4 regions of the Rahnella sp. PAMC25617 genome follow, and region 4 is predicted to be linked to each of the others. Evidence: predicted binding sites of a transcription regulator. Region 4 holds the regulator's gene; each other region holds the start of a gene.
What was found. The regulator LexA, encoded in region 4, represses DNA repair genes until DNA is damaged. The targets are predictions, from matches to a motif close to TNCTGTATGTACATACAGNA.
Positions count from the first base shown of each region.

Region 1: a site for LexA is predicted at 885-904, ahead of rmuC (DNA recombination protein RmuC). Genes of this name have one in related genera too.
Region 2: a site for LexA is predicted at 2,117-2,136, ahead of ACM615_RS11815 (YebG family protein). Genes of this name have one in related genera too.
Region 3: a site for LexA is predicted at 1,353-1,372, ahead of sulA (SOS-induced cell division inhibitor SulA). Genes of this name have one in related genera too.

Region 1 covers NZ_JBOCUM010000018.1:16,771-20,168, reverse strand. The annotation lists gene udp (uridine phosphorylase) at 1-62, shown strand, start outside; gene ACM615_RS20975 (DedA family protein) at 262-789, shown strand; gene rmuC (DNA recombination protein RmuC) at 947-2,482, shown strand; gene ubiE (bifunctional demethylmenaquinone methyltransferase/2-methoxy-6-polyprenyl-1,4-benzoquinol methylase UbiE) at 2,631-3,386, shown strand.
Region 2 covers NZ_JBOCUM010000008.1:91,205-94,602, reverse strand. The annotation lists gene ACM615_RS11830 (M24 family metallopeptidase) at 1-184, opposite strand, end outside; gene ACM615_RS11825 (GFA family protein) at 213-635, opposite strand; gene phoC (acid phosphatase PhoC) at 889-1,626, shown strand; gene ACM615_RS11815 (YebG family protein) at 1,723-2,103, opposite strand; gene ACM615_RS11810 (GNAT family N-acetyltransferase) at 2,263-2,724, shown strand; gene ACM615_RS11805 (LysR substrate-binding domain-containing protein) at 2,752-3,398, opposite strand, start outside.
Region 3 covers NZ_JBOCUM010000012.1:209,569-212,966, forward strand. The annotation lists gene ompA (porin OmpA) at 1-468, opposite strand, end outside; gene sulA (SOS-induced cell division inhibitor SulA) at 826-1,332, opposite strand; gene ACM615_RS15915 (TfoX/Sxy family DNA transformation protein) at 1,549-2,178, shown strand; gene yccS (YccS family putative transporter) at 2,206-3,398, opposite strand, start outside.
Region 4 covers NZ_JBOCUM010000013.1:208,095-211,492, reverse strand. The annotation lists gene plsB (glycerol-3-phosphate 1-O-acyltransferase PlsB) at 1-200, opposite strand, end outside; gene ACM615_RS17180 (diacylglycerol kinase) at 331-699, shown strand; gene lexA (transcriptional repressor LexA) at 819-1,427, shown strand; gene dinF (MATE family efflux transporter DinF) at 1,726-3,090, shown strand; gene ACM615_RS17165 (CsbD family protein) at 3,282-3,398, shown strand, end outside.

The sequences.
Region 1 (3,398 bases), on a different contig from region 4:
TGAAGAAGACCGAAAGCCATGCGGTGAAGATTGTTGTAGAAGCGGCTCGCCGACTAATCTGATTTCCCGTCATCCTTCCTGCAACTCGAATGATTTAGGGAAAGGATCGGATTATAAAGACACTACATCATAGTGATGGGCTGCCTCTGGCGGCCCATTTTTTTGCCCTGTTAAGCAGATCTGTTAAGGTCATGTTAGTAATGCGTCTGGAATAATTGATCAATTCCCGCTCCGTATCTCTGATAAAAAGGAACTGCATTTTTGACTGTTCATGACCTTCTCGATTACACCACCACCTTTATCCGCGCACATCAGGTGTGGGCTGCGCCCATCGTCTTCTTTCTGGCTTTTGGTGAGTCTCTGGCCTTTTTGTCACTGCTCCTTCCTGCAACCTTTATCCTGCTGGGATTGGGCGCGCTGATTGGTGAAACCGGTATTCCTTTCTGGCCCATCTGGGCCGCCGCCGCTGCGGGTGCTTTCTTTGGCGACTGGCTTTCCTATTGGGTCGGCAACCATTTTCAGGACAGAGTGGGCAACTTCTGGCCTTTCTCCCGTCATCCGCAAATGCTGGTGCGCGGTCATGCTTTCTTTGACAAGTGGGGCATGCCGGGCGCGTTTATCGGCCGCTTCTTTGGCCCGCTGCGTGCTGTTGTGCCGCTGGTCGCGGGGATTTGCGGTATGCCGCAAAAATATTTCCAGATTGCCAATGTGACGTCGGCGCTTATCTGGGCTTTCGGCATTCTGGCGCCTGGCGCTTTTGGCATTCAGTGGCTGAGCCGCTGGTTTTGAATCCTGCTCCCTATGGCTGACCGCCGCAAGGGGGCAAGTACAGAGAAATTCCCTTTTGGAAAACGTCTCGCAAAGGCTCAATGCAACAGAAAATAGACTGGACATCCATACAGCCTGACATTACCTTGGCCGCAAGAGACTTCAAGAGGGAAATCGCGTGGATATCAGCATTCTGACTGCCCTGGCGGCGGCGTTAATTGGCTTACTGGTGGGGTGGCTCGTCGCCAGTTTGCGGCAACAGCAACAGCAAACGGAGTACGAAACGCAGCGCCGTTTGCTGGAACAATCACTGGAGCAGGTTAAAGCGGAAAATGATACGCACAAAAGTGAGCGGCTATCGGGCCAGCAGCAACTGCGTGAAGCTGAACTTGAGTTGAGAAAATTGCACAGCCTGCAGGCCGCCAGTCAGGAAAAGCTGCAACTGCTGGCGCACTGGCAAAACGAGTGTGAACAGCTGAATCAGGAACTGCGCGCACAGCGGGAAATTAACAGTGCGCAGGAGGCAGAGTTGCGTGAGGTTTCCACCCGTCTGGATGAAACCCGCATGGCGGCTGAGGAGAAGCAACGTCTGCTGATCAACAGCGAACAGCGTCTCAGCAGTCAGTTTGAGAATCTGGCGAACCGGATTTTCGAACAAAATGGCCGTCGCGCCGACGAACAGAATAAGCAAAGCCTCGACAAATTACTGCTGCCGTTGCGCGAGCAACTCGACGGTTTCCGCCGTCAGGTGCAGGACAGCTTCGGACAGGAAGCCCGTGAACGGCATACGCTGGCCCACGAAATCCGCAATCTGCAACAGCTGAATGTCGAGATGGCACGTGAAGCCGTCAACCTGACCAAAGCACTGAAAGGTGACAACAAAACGCAGGGCAACTGGGGCGAAGTGGTGCTCAGCCGCGTGCTTGAGGCTTCCGGATTACGTGAAGGCTATGAATATCAGACGCAGGTTAGCGTGCAGGTCGACAGCAACAGCCGCATGCAGCCTGACGTGGTGGTGCGGTTACCGCAAAACAAAGACGTGGTGATTGACGCCAAAATGACGCTGGTCGCTTACGAGCGTTATTTCAACAGTGAAGACGACGCTGAGCGCGAAATCGCGCTCAATGAACACATTGCCTCAGTACGCGGGCACATCCGCCTGCTCGGACGCAAAGATTATCAGCAACTTCCAGGCCTGCGCAGCCTCGATTATGTGCTGATGTTTATCCCTGTTGAACCTGCTTTCCTGCTGGCTATCGACCGGGAGCCCGAATTGATCAGCGAAGCGCTCCGTCACAATATTATGCTTGTCAGCCCGACGACTCTGCTGGTGGCGTTACGCACGATCAGTAATCTGTGGCGCTATGAACACCAGAGCCAGAACGCCAAACGTATCGCCGATCGCGCTGCGCGTCTTTACGACAAACTGCGGCTGTTTGTAGATGACATGGAGTCGATGGGGCAGAGCCTCGACAAAGCGCAGGGAAGTTATCGCGCCGCGATGAATAAACTCACGCAAGGCCGTGGTAATCTTATCGGACAGGTTGAGAGTTTCCGCGCTCTGGGTGTTGAAGTTAAACGGCCAATCAGTCCTTCTCTGGCTGAGAGGGCTAAAGCGGAAAATGAACCTGAAGATACCGCATCTCTTCCAGATACCTCTGATGCGGAAGAAGAACAGACACTGAACCCGCGCGAGCTAAACCTGCATCAATAGGCCGCGCTTGCCGGAATGGCCAGCACGGCATTTCAGATTCAACGTGTGAATTATTGCAATATGTTGAATCACCATCGGTGATGGGGCTTTCCTATGGGTTCTGATACACTTCTCCCCAAGAGTTCGACTGAAAAAGCAGGCATATAAAATGGAAAAGCAGACGCAGGAAACCACTCATTTTGGTTTTCGTACAGTAGCCAAAGATGAAAAACAGGAAATGGTGGCAGAAGTCTTCCATTCCGTTGCGGCAAAATATGATTTGATGAATGACCTGATGTCTTTCGGTATTCATCGTATCTGGAAGCGCTTCACGATTGATTGCAGCGGTGTCCGTCAGGGACATCGTGTACTGGATCTGGCTGGTGGTACGGGTGACCTGACCGCTAAATTCTCCCGTCTGGTGGGTGAGAAAGGCGAAGTTGTGCTGGCCGATATCAACGACTCCATGCTGAAAATGGGCCGCGAAAAGCTGCGCAATCTCGGCATTGTCGGTAACGTCAGCTACGTACAGGCGAACGCCGAAGCCCTGCCTTTCCCTGATAATTATTTTGACTGCATCACGATTTCCTTCGGTCTGCGTAACGTAACCGAAAAAGAAAAAGCGCTGCGTTCAATGTTCCGCGTGCTTAAGCCGGGCGGCCGTTTACTGGTACTGGAATTCTCCAAACCTGTCCTCAAGCCTTTGAGCAAAGCCTACGATACCTATTCCTTCCACATTCTGCCGCGCATTGGCGAGCTGGTTGCGCAGGATGCTGAGAGCTACCGCTACCTGGCCGAATCTATCCGTATGCACCCTGATCAGGAAACCCTGAAGGGCATGATGGGCGATGCTGGTTTTGAAAATGTGACGTATCACAATCTGACGGGTGGCATTGTCGCACTGCATCGGGGTTTTAAATTCTGATATGAGTATGCC
Region 2 (3,398 bases), on a different contig from region 4:
AATTGCCGCCGTGTTCTTTATCGGCGTAAATCACCAGCGACGATAAGCCTTGTTGCTGCATGGCGCTCAGAACATTGTTCAGGCGGGCTTTCATGGTTTCATCAGACAGCACCGGCGTGGGCACCTTAGGGTAAGTGGCCGGTGCCGGGACAGTGGCCAGTGTGTAGGCAGTATCAGAATTCATTGCGTTTCCTTATGCGTAGAAATCATTATCAGGAGTCAGATTCAGAAATGTTGGGTTCATAAATAACGTAGCCCGCCACGCCGCCCTTCCCGCCGTCTTTCGGATGGTTGATGCCATCGCTGACCGGGATAGGTGAGAAATCGAAGGGCGACACACCTTCGATGCAGGCGACATTGACGCCATAAAATTCGGGATTGGAGCGACGCTGATGGAAGGTATAAATACCGCAAACCGAACAGAAGAAATGCGCGGCCTCACCGCTGTTAAAGCGATATTCCGTCAGCTTATCCGTGCCTTGCGTGATTTCAACTTCACCGGCAGTGGCGACGACCGCGCCGCGCATACGGCAAAATGAACAGTTGCAGCGCAGCACGCCGTTAAAACCGTCGGTCAGTGCGACCTTGAACGTGACGGCACCACAATGGCATTGAGCGGACAATTTATCTGGCATAGCAATCTCCCTCTTTGGGATGAGCGGTCGGGTTGGCCGAGAAAATGTTGTACCAAATTTCGCCGCTGATTACAGCTTTCCCTTAAAAAGCCCATTTTTTAGCCGTAAAACATTCACGCCCGCTATCAATTTCTCGTTTTGAGATCTCATACCAACTTTCTGTCACCTATTTTGTTTTACTACCCGATGTTAGGAAATGTTACGGAAATGATTCCGTAATGAAAATAAAATAGCTGCACGTAAGGAAGCTAACATGAAAAGACTGACCACTTTTTGCCTCGCGGGACTTGTATCATTTAATGCGTTTGCCCTGACCGGCAACGATGCCACCACCAAACCGGATCTCTACTATTTAAAGAATGACCAGGCCATCAACAGCCTGACTTTGCTGCCACCGCCACCGGCTGTGGGCAGCATTGCGTTCCTCAATGACCAGGCGATGTATGAGCAAGGCCGTCTGCTGCGTTCAACCGAGCGCGGCAAGCAGGCTGCTGAAGATGCGAACCTGAGCGGAGGCGGTGTGGCGAATGCCTTCTCCGGTGCGTTTGGATCACCGATCACCGCCAAAGACACGCCGGAACTGCACAAGCTGCTGACCAATATGATTGAAGATGCCGGAGATCTGGCGACGCGTGGCGCGAAAGAGAAGTACATGCGTATCCGCCCGTTTGCCTTCTACGGCGTCCCGACCTGTAACACCACCGAGCAGGATAAGCTTTCGAAGAACGGCTCTTATCCTTCAGGTCATACGTCTATTGGCTGGGCAACGGCGTTAGTGCTGACTGAAATCAACCCGCAACGTCAGGATCAGATCCTGCAGCGTGGTTATGATTTAGGCCAGAGCCGCGTGATTTGCGGATACCACTGGCAGAGTGATGTGGATGCAGCGCGTATCGTCGGCTCTGCGGTTGTAGCAACGCTGCACACCAACGACGCTTTCCAGCAGCAACTGAAGAAAGCTAAAGAAGAGTTCGCGAAACAACACAAATAAGCGTCTTTCAGAAAATTTTTATTTTCAAATATCGCTTATAAAAAACAAAAAAACCGGCCTGATAAGCCGGTTTTTTTACGGAGAGCAGAAAGCGATTCAGGCCGCTTTAACCGCACGCGTCTTTTTAGGAGCTGGCGCTGCTACGGTTTCTTCGGTGTTTTCTTCCGCGGTCTCTTCAGTTTCAGCTTCAGTCACTGCCAGTTCTTCCGTCTGCGCGACAGGGGCTTTCACGGTTTCTTCTTCCGGCAGCTTGCTGGTACGCAGGATGTGCTGGACGGTATCTTTTTGCTCAGCCAGGCGAAGGGCAATGTTTTCTGCCAGCGATTCATCGATCTCCAGTTCGCTCTGCAACAACCAGTCAGTAAAAGCATCTGCCATATCGAGCATTTTGTCGTAAGCGTCCGCTTCTTTCTTATTGGCAAATGTCATTTTTTCTTCACCTTTTCTGACGACAACAAACTTTGTTTCAACAGCCATGATTCGCTCCTTATACTGTAATTATATACAGCATACCAATAATCAATGCAGGATACATCATCCAGCCTGTTTTTTATAGTGCGGCGCAGGCGTGAATTTCTTCCAGATAACCGCTAAGGTAGAAAATAACCCGTTTTATAACGTACTTGTGAGGATTCCGTGACAAATGTGAAAGAAGTCTGCAACTGGAGCAAAGACGCTTACCGGATAACCACCGACATTAGCCAGCTGGATATTCCTGCCGTCCACGCCTATCTGACCCGCTCCAGCTGGGCGCCGGGAATTGACGAGCAAACGGTGCGCGATGGCGCGGAAAACAGCCTCAATTTCAGCTTGTTCGACGATGAAAAACAAATCGGTTACGCACGTTTCATTACTGATTACGCCACCTTTGCCTATCTGTGCGATGTGTATGTGTTAGAGGAATATCAGGGGAAAAATCTGGGAGCATGGCTGATTGAATGTGTTCAGTCGCATCCGGTCACCGCCCGGCTGCGCAGAATGGCGCTGTTTACCTCAACGGCACCCTGGCTGTATGAGAAGTTTGGCTATACGCCGGTGAACGAGCCCAATTACACCTGGGTGATCACCCGTCCGGGGCTTTATCTGAAGAAAGACTGATCAAGGCTAGTGAAGGATTCGAGGGTTTTAGCCAGCATCCGTCATTTCAGTCACCATCCGCACAAAATTATCGCGGATTAAATCCTCTCTGCGCGGATCCCATGCGATCCCGACCTGCCAGCGGGTGGCTTTGCCACTCAGCGGCAGCGTCTTCAGTCCTGGCGGCGCAATATGCATGACACTATTGGGCAGCAGCGCGACACCAACACCGGCGACAACCAGCGCGACAATCGTCTGGATATCTTCGGACTGCTGTACGAAAGGCGTGTGCAACTGGTTTTCATCCAGAAAGCGGTCAGTTTGTGCGTTCAGCCCCCGCCCGCGATCGGGGTATAAACGTAGCAGCGGTTTCTGTTTCAGCCAGCCTGCGACCGTCGTTCCGTCGTCAGCAGGCACCACACACACCAGTTCATCTTCAAACAAGGCGTGATAACTCAGCGGTGCAGCCGGTGGCACACGCACAAAACCAATCTGCAATTTCCCGCTTTGCAGCATGTCGTATTGCACGGCAGAAGGCAGATCTTCCAGCGTGATATCCACACCGGGATACGCTGCCCTGAACCTGGCGATGCATTGCGGCGCAAAGGTAAACGCCGACAGGCCGAATCCCGCCGCCAGCAACCCTTCACCGCCCTTTTCCACCTGACCGGCGTGCTGCATAAAGGCCGTCATCT
Region 3 (3,398 bases), on a different contig from region 4:
GGCTGCCAGTGGAGAAACACCAGTGTCGTGATCGCTTACGCGGCCAGCTGCGCCATTGTCGAAGTTACCTTTAGCGTCTGCACGCCAAACCATACCACCCAGACGGGTATAGATGTCCAGATCGTCAGTCAGTGGGTAGCTCAGTTTAGCAGCCAGCTGAACGCCTTGTGCTTTGAACGCGCCATTGTTTACGCTGCCTTTGTAAGGCATACGGCCAAGCCAGTCATATCCCATTTCAAAGCCCAGGTATTGGTTCGCTTGGTAACCCAAGAACGCACCTGCACCCAGTTGGCTCTCGTGGGTAGGGCCGTTGCCGATACCTTCGTAAGCATTTGCGAAACCAGTGTCATGGTATTGGGACCAGCCCAATTTACCACCGGTATACCAGGTGTTATCTTTAGGGGCGGCTTGCGCTACGGTAGCGAAACCTGCCAGTGCCACTGCTAATGCGATAGCTGTCTTTTTCATTTTGCGCCTCGTTATCATCCAAATAGGCAATTGAGCTTTAAGCTTTTTAAGCCCTTGGTTAAAATCCTTACGCCAAGATTATTGCTTCATTTCAGAACTTGCCACTTTACGTTGGCATTATTGAGCAACCTTGGCGTTGTAAAGTCTACAACGTGGCGCGAAACTTACAAGCTTGATGTGTTAACACCGTGGAAAAAAAGGGAAAAACGTACACATTTCTTAACGGCTTTGACCAATTACTGACAATTTTTGAAGACAATCTACATTCAGGAAGCCCGTTTTTACTGGGTTCCGGAGCTTTCTCAGCACAAATCACTAAGTTCCCCATTATTTTCGTAGGAACATTCCTATTTTGAACTAATGGTATACAGAAGAGTGAATTTTTACTGTTGAGTGATGTCCACTAGCTGAATTCTGTTCATTTGTTGGCTTCATGATGAAGCCGTAAGCTCCCCCCTGACGGGCAGCAATTTGTAATCTTTCCCTCTCTGCATCATTCAAATCTGGCAACCATCCAAGCACGACACTGTAGTTACCCGTTTGCAATGCTTTTTCCATGGCATCGACAGTAGACATCGCAGTGATCTGATTCACCTGAACCATTTTATCCACCGGTAGCCCGGACTCTGATAACCAGTGACGGCTCAATTTTTGTTGTGGTGTCAGCCACAACAACCACCGTGATTGCATACCGAGATGTTGCAGCAGAGGCAGCAGTAACTGGGCAAAAGCAGGTTGGCTCGCACTATAGACGAACTCAGTGATCAGACCATTATTCAAGGATGCAGACGTATTTACCTGTGCACGGGAAACGGGCAAAGCAAGCTGACTAAAATGATGATTTGTATGGTGTTGAGTTCGCATAGAGATGTACCCCAGTGAGTTACTGTATGGATGTACAGTACTCTGGCGATGGGCAAAGATCAACCCAATTTTTCCAAGACATCTCGCAAATTTTGAAGGCAACACACTGCAACTGCATTTTATGTTTGTTGCCATTCACGACATTGCGTATTTTGCATTTAGCGGTTCTGGTAATTCAAATTGGAAGTCAGGAATGAATGTGAAAAGGATAACGCAATGATAAATAAATCAAAAAAAAGAGTACTTGAATGTCTGGAACTGTTTGCCCCACTGGGCAATATACGCTCGCGAACGCAGTTTGGCGGATTCAGTTTATCGGCCGATCGAGCCATGTTTGGTCTGGTGTCTGACGGAGAATTATTCCTGAGGGCGAATGATGATACAGAAGGTCACTTTTGCCGGAAAAAAATGGAACGTCTGATCTACCGCAAGCGCGGGATGGATGTGCATTTACGCTATTTCAAAGTCAGTCATGAGCAATGGAGTGATCCCCATATTTTGCTGAGACTGGCGAGAGTTTCTATCAAAGGGATGCGTCGTGAAATTGAAGCAAAGAAAAACAGTGAAGCATCACGTTTGAAAGACTTACCCAATCTCTCGCTGGCTCTTGAGCGGATGCTGTGGCAAGTCGGTATCGAAAATTCGGGGGACCTTCGGATGCAAGGTGCGTGCGGGGCATACCTGAAATTGTGTGCAATAAAAAAAAAGAATTTGGGCATTAATTTGCTGATGGCACTGGAAGGCGCAATTTTGGGGTTTCATGAAGCAGCCTTGCCAACGGCGTCCAGAGAGTTTTTAACTCACTGGTTCAACCATCAGCAAGAAAAGTATCCGATGACGCACTAACCCGCAGCACATGACGGCTGCGGGTCGTCAGACCGGGTTATGAGCAGGCAGGATTTTACTGTTAAGACTGGTGAGTTCAGGTAAATGAGCCACCAGTAATCCAATTTGTTGCAATACAAGCTGTTCTTTACTGTCCGAATCCGTGGTTCTCATCTGAATGCGGGCACTGAGATTTTCAAGAGCCTGCTGAATACGCCCGGATTCAGCAGGCAGATGGTGCAGAGCCCCGTCCACGCAGCACACTGCATCATCCAGCAAGCTCAGGGTTTCAGCATCTTCAAGCTTTTCACGATGTGCGCCGAGCGCAGAAATATAGCTCAGCATCGTATGGTTGAGGCACAGCAAGCGGAATGCGGCATCCACGGTCGTTGTGTCGTTATTCTTCTCCGAACTCATATTCGAAACAACTGACGCCAGTTCCGCATCACAGTTATGCGCATCACGGCGTGCCAGACGATAATCGAGACTGTTGTCTTTTCCCTGATGGTATTGCACCAAAATTGCGTCAAGGTAGCGGCAGTTGGCATCGAAAGTTTTGCTGACAACGCGGTCGATTTGCCTGAATTTCCAGTCCGGCCAGATAAATGTCACTGCCGCCCAGGCAATACCACACCCAATCAGCGTATCGATGACGCGGGGTATGGCGATTTCAAAACCCTCTCCCAGCAAGTTGAAACACAACAACACCAGCAGGGTAATAAACATCGTTGCCTGCGCATATTGCACAGTGCGAAAGGCGAAGAATAATAAACCGCTGATAACGATCAGGATCATTTGTCCGTCAATCGAAGGCACGAAGTACAGTATCGGAATACCCAGCGCGATACCGGCAAGAGTGCCGATAATCCTTAACGCCAGCCTGCGGCGTGTGGCGCTGTAGTTCGGTTGACAGACAAACAAACTGGTGAGCAATATCCAGTAGCCATGATGTAAACCACTGACCTGAAGAAACACGTAACCGACAAACAGAACGACTGACATACGCACCGCATGGCGGAATAATACTGACTGCGGCGTGAAGTGCCGCGATATACGCAGCCAGATATCATCAACTCCCGTCAGGCGATCTTCGGCAAACGTGTTTTTCCCGGTTTCATTATTCTCAGGCAGTGACTGTTCGGATTCAATATTGGCCAGTTGTGCATCAATGGCGTGCAGATTGCGTAAAAGATGGCGCAACGCCTGCAACATTTCACGATGCTCGCCCTGAGATTCCAGAC
Region 4 (3,398 bases):
TCGGGCAGATTCTCTGCCAGACATTGCGCACGCAACGTCAGCAAGTCTGCTTTGGAGTTGTAAGGCAATACGTACAAAATCGGGCGCGTCGGGTCCAAATGCAACTCGGTAACCGGATCTGAAGGTATGACCTTGCTCTTTACCAGCAATGAGAGTGGTAAATTCAATAATGTGTAATAAAGTCTACGCCAACCTGACATAAAAACGTGAAGCCTCTTGTTAGCCATTTCGCCGCAAGGATACCAGAAAGATCCGTGGAGATCTGTGGTCATATAAAAGCTAAAATACGGCACACTTTTAAGGACAACCCTTCAAGGATCAGTACCCGAAATGGCGAACCAAGTCACTGGATTTACCCGAATTTATAAAGCGGCCGGATATTCCTGGAAAGGATTGAAAGCCGCATGGCAGAACGAAGCGGCTTTTCGCCAGGAAGCCAGCGTGGCTATCCCGTTAATTTTGTTATCTTTCTGGCTCGATGTCAGCACGGTTGAACGCATTTTGCTTGTAAGCTCCGTGATGCTGGTCTGCGTCACCGAGTTGCTCAACAGTGCGGTGGAATGCGCGATTGACCGTATCGGCCCTGAGTTTCACGTGCTCTCAGGGCGGGCAAAAGATATCGGTTCTGCTGCCGTACTTCTGACCATCATATTGGCGATTTTTGTCTGGGTCAGTATCTTTTGGCCGCGATGGTTCTGATCTGGAATCTGTATTCCAGGAATCACCGTTATGCCCTGTTTTTATTCAATCTTAGGTTTTCATTGACCGTTTAGCTGTATATACTCACAGCAAGACTGTATAAACAACCAGGGGGCGGAATGAAAGCTTTAACGACCAGACAACAAGAGGTCTACGACCTTATTCGCGATCATATCTCCACCACCGGTATGCCACCGACTCGCGCAGAGATTGCATCGCGTCTGGGTTTCCGTTCTCCCAATGCGGCGGAAGAACACCTGAAAGCGCTGGCACGTAAAGGCGTTATCGAGATTGTCTCCGGTGCATCTCGTGGTATCCGTCTGCTGATGGAAGAAGAAGAAGGTTTACCGCTGATCGGCCGCGTTGCCGCCGGTGAGCCGCTGCTGGCACAGCAACATATCGAAGGGCATTATCAGGTTGATCCGGCGATGTTCAAGCCGAGCGCCGATTTCCTGCTGCGCGTCAGCGGGATGTCGATGCGTGATATCGGTATCCTCGACGGCGATTTGCTGGCCGTACATAAAACGCAGGACGTGCGTAACGGCCAGGTTGTCGTGGCGCGTATCGATGATGAAGTCACCGTGAAACGCCTGAAAAAGCAGGGCAGCGTGGTGCAGTTATTGCCTGAGAACAGCGAATTCCAGCCGATCGTGGTGGATTTACGCGAACAGAATTTCAGCATTGAAGGGCTAGCCGTAGGCGTCATCCGTAACGGCAACTGGATCTGACCTTCGTACTTCGAGCTGCAGACGCGTTGGCTGCGTGCGTTTACCCGAATCACTGACTCATGTCAGCTCATCGGGACTCTCTTACTTGCTGCCTTCCTGCAACTCGAATTACTCGGTCAGAAATTGCTGAGTCAGAAATTGCTGTGTCAGATAGAGAAGACTACAACTAATTGAATATGGATGGCGGCCGCCTCTGGCATCCATGTAAATTCAAAGAGAAATGCGTTTCTCTCATCATCGCCCCTTTCGGGGCGATGTCATTTTAGGCATAACCTGAACCTCCGGCATGAGATTCTCTATGCAACATCATTCCCTGCGACAATCATTCAAAAATACCTTTCTAAGCCCCGCGGATAAAGCACTCTGGACCCTGGCGTTACCGATGATTTTTTCCAATATCACGGTGCCTCTTCTTGGTCTGGTCGATACCGCAGTGATCGGTCATCTCGACAGTGCCGATTATCTCGGTGGTGTGGCGGTTGGTTCGATGGTCACGACTTTCCTCTTCATGATGCTGCTGTTTCTGCGCATGAGCACCACCGGCATGACCGCACAGGCGCTGGGCGCAAAAGACAATCAGTTGCTGGCACGTGCTTTTGTGCAGCCCTTTTTGCTGGCGGTGCTGGCCGGTGTCGTCATTCTGTTATTTCGCCATCCGCTGATGGAGCTGGCGTTTCATGTCGTGGGTGGCAGTCAGTCGGTGCTGGAACAGGCGAGGCTGTTTATCGAAATCCGCTGGTATAGTGCGCCTGCTTCTCTGGCGAATCTGGTGATCCTCGGCTGGTTGCTGGGGATCCAGTATATTCGCGGGCCGGTGATTTTGCTGATCGCGGGAAATCTGCTGAATATTATCCTGGATATCTGGCTGGTAATGGGGCTGGGGCTGAACGTACGTGGTGCGGCGATGGCAACTGCCAGTGCAGAGTATTTCACGTTGTTCATCGGGCTGTATTTTGTCTGGCGTGTCATGAAACGACGCGGTATCACCGGTTCAGAAATCACCGGTGCGTGGCGCGGTAATTTGCGCCGTCTTCTCGGACTTAACCGCGACATCATGCTGCGCTCATTGCTGTTGCAGCTATGCTTTGCCTCACTGACCATCCTGGGTGCGCGGCTGGGCAGCCACATTGTGGCGGTCAACGCTGTTCTGATGAACCTGCTGACCTTTACCGCATTTGCACTCGATGGCTTTGCGTATGCCATCGAAGCCCATTCCGGTGAGGCATTCGGTGCGCGCAATCGCGAAAAACTGCTCAACGTGTGGCATGCCGCGTGCCGTCAGGCCGGACTGGTGGCGCTGGCTTTTGCGCTAATTTATGCCGTAGCCGGCGGGGCGATTATAAATGCGCTCACCTCACTCCCCGAATTGCGTGAGCTGGCGGATCATTACCTCGGCTGGCAAATTGTATTGCCGCTGGTGGCGGTCTGGTGTTATCTGCTCGATGGGATGTTTATCGGTGCCACACGCGGGCGGGATATGCGTAACAGCATGGTGGTTGCAGCGCTCGGATACGGGCTGACGCTTATGACTTTACCGGTACTGGGAAACCATGCGTTATGGCTGGCGCTGACCGTCTTCCTCGGCTTGCGCGGGATTGCACTGGGCTGGATATGGCGTCGTTACTGGCAGCGCGATACCTGGTTTTCTTCTCCCGGACACTGAATTGGCAGTGTTTTATCAAAGAGATAAATGTTCTTTTGCCGTTATTTCCTGCTTTGGAATAATCCTAATAATGGTTTTTATCCCTGTTCGGGGAGGATTAATCCAGATTCTCTACTAACCTTAGAAGTGTTAAGGACGAGCTGCCGGAACAAAACGCAGCTCCATAAACCCAAGGTAACAGGAGATATTTTATGAATAAGGACCAAGCCGACGGTAACTGGAAACAGTTCAAAGGGAAAGTGAAAGAAAAATGGGGCAAACTGACCGATGACGACCTGACAGTGGTTGAAGGTAAACGTGATCAGTTG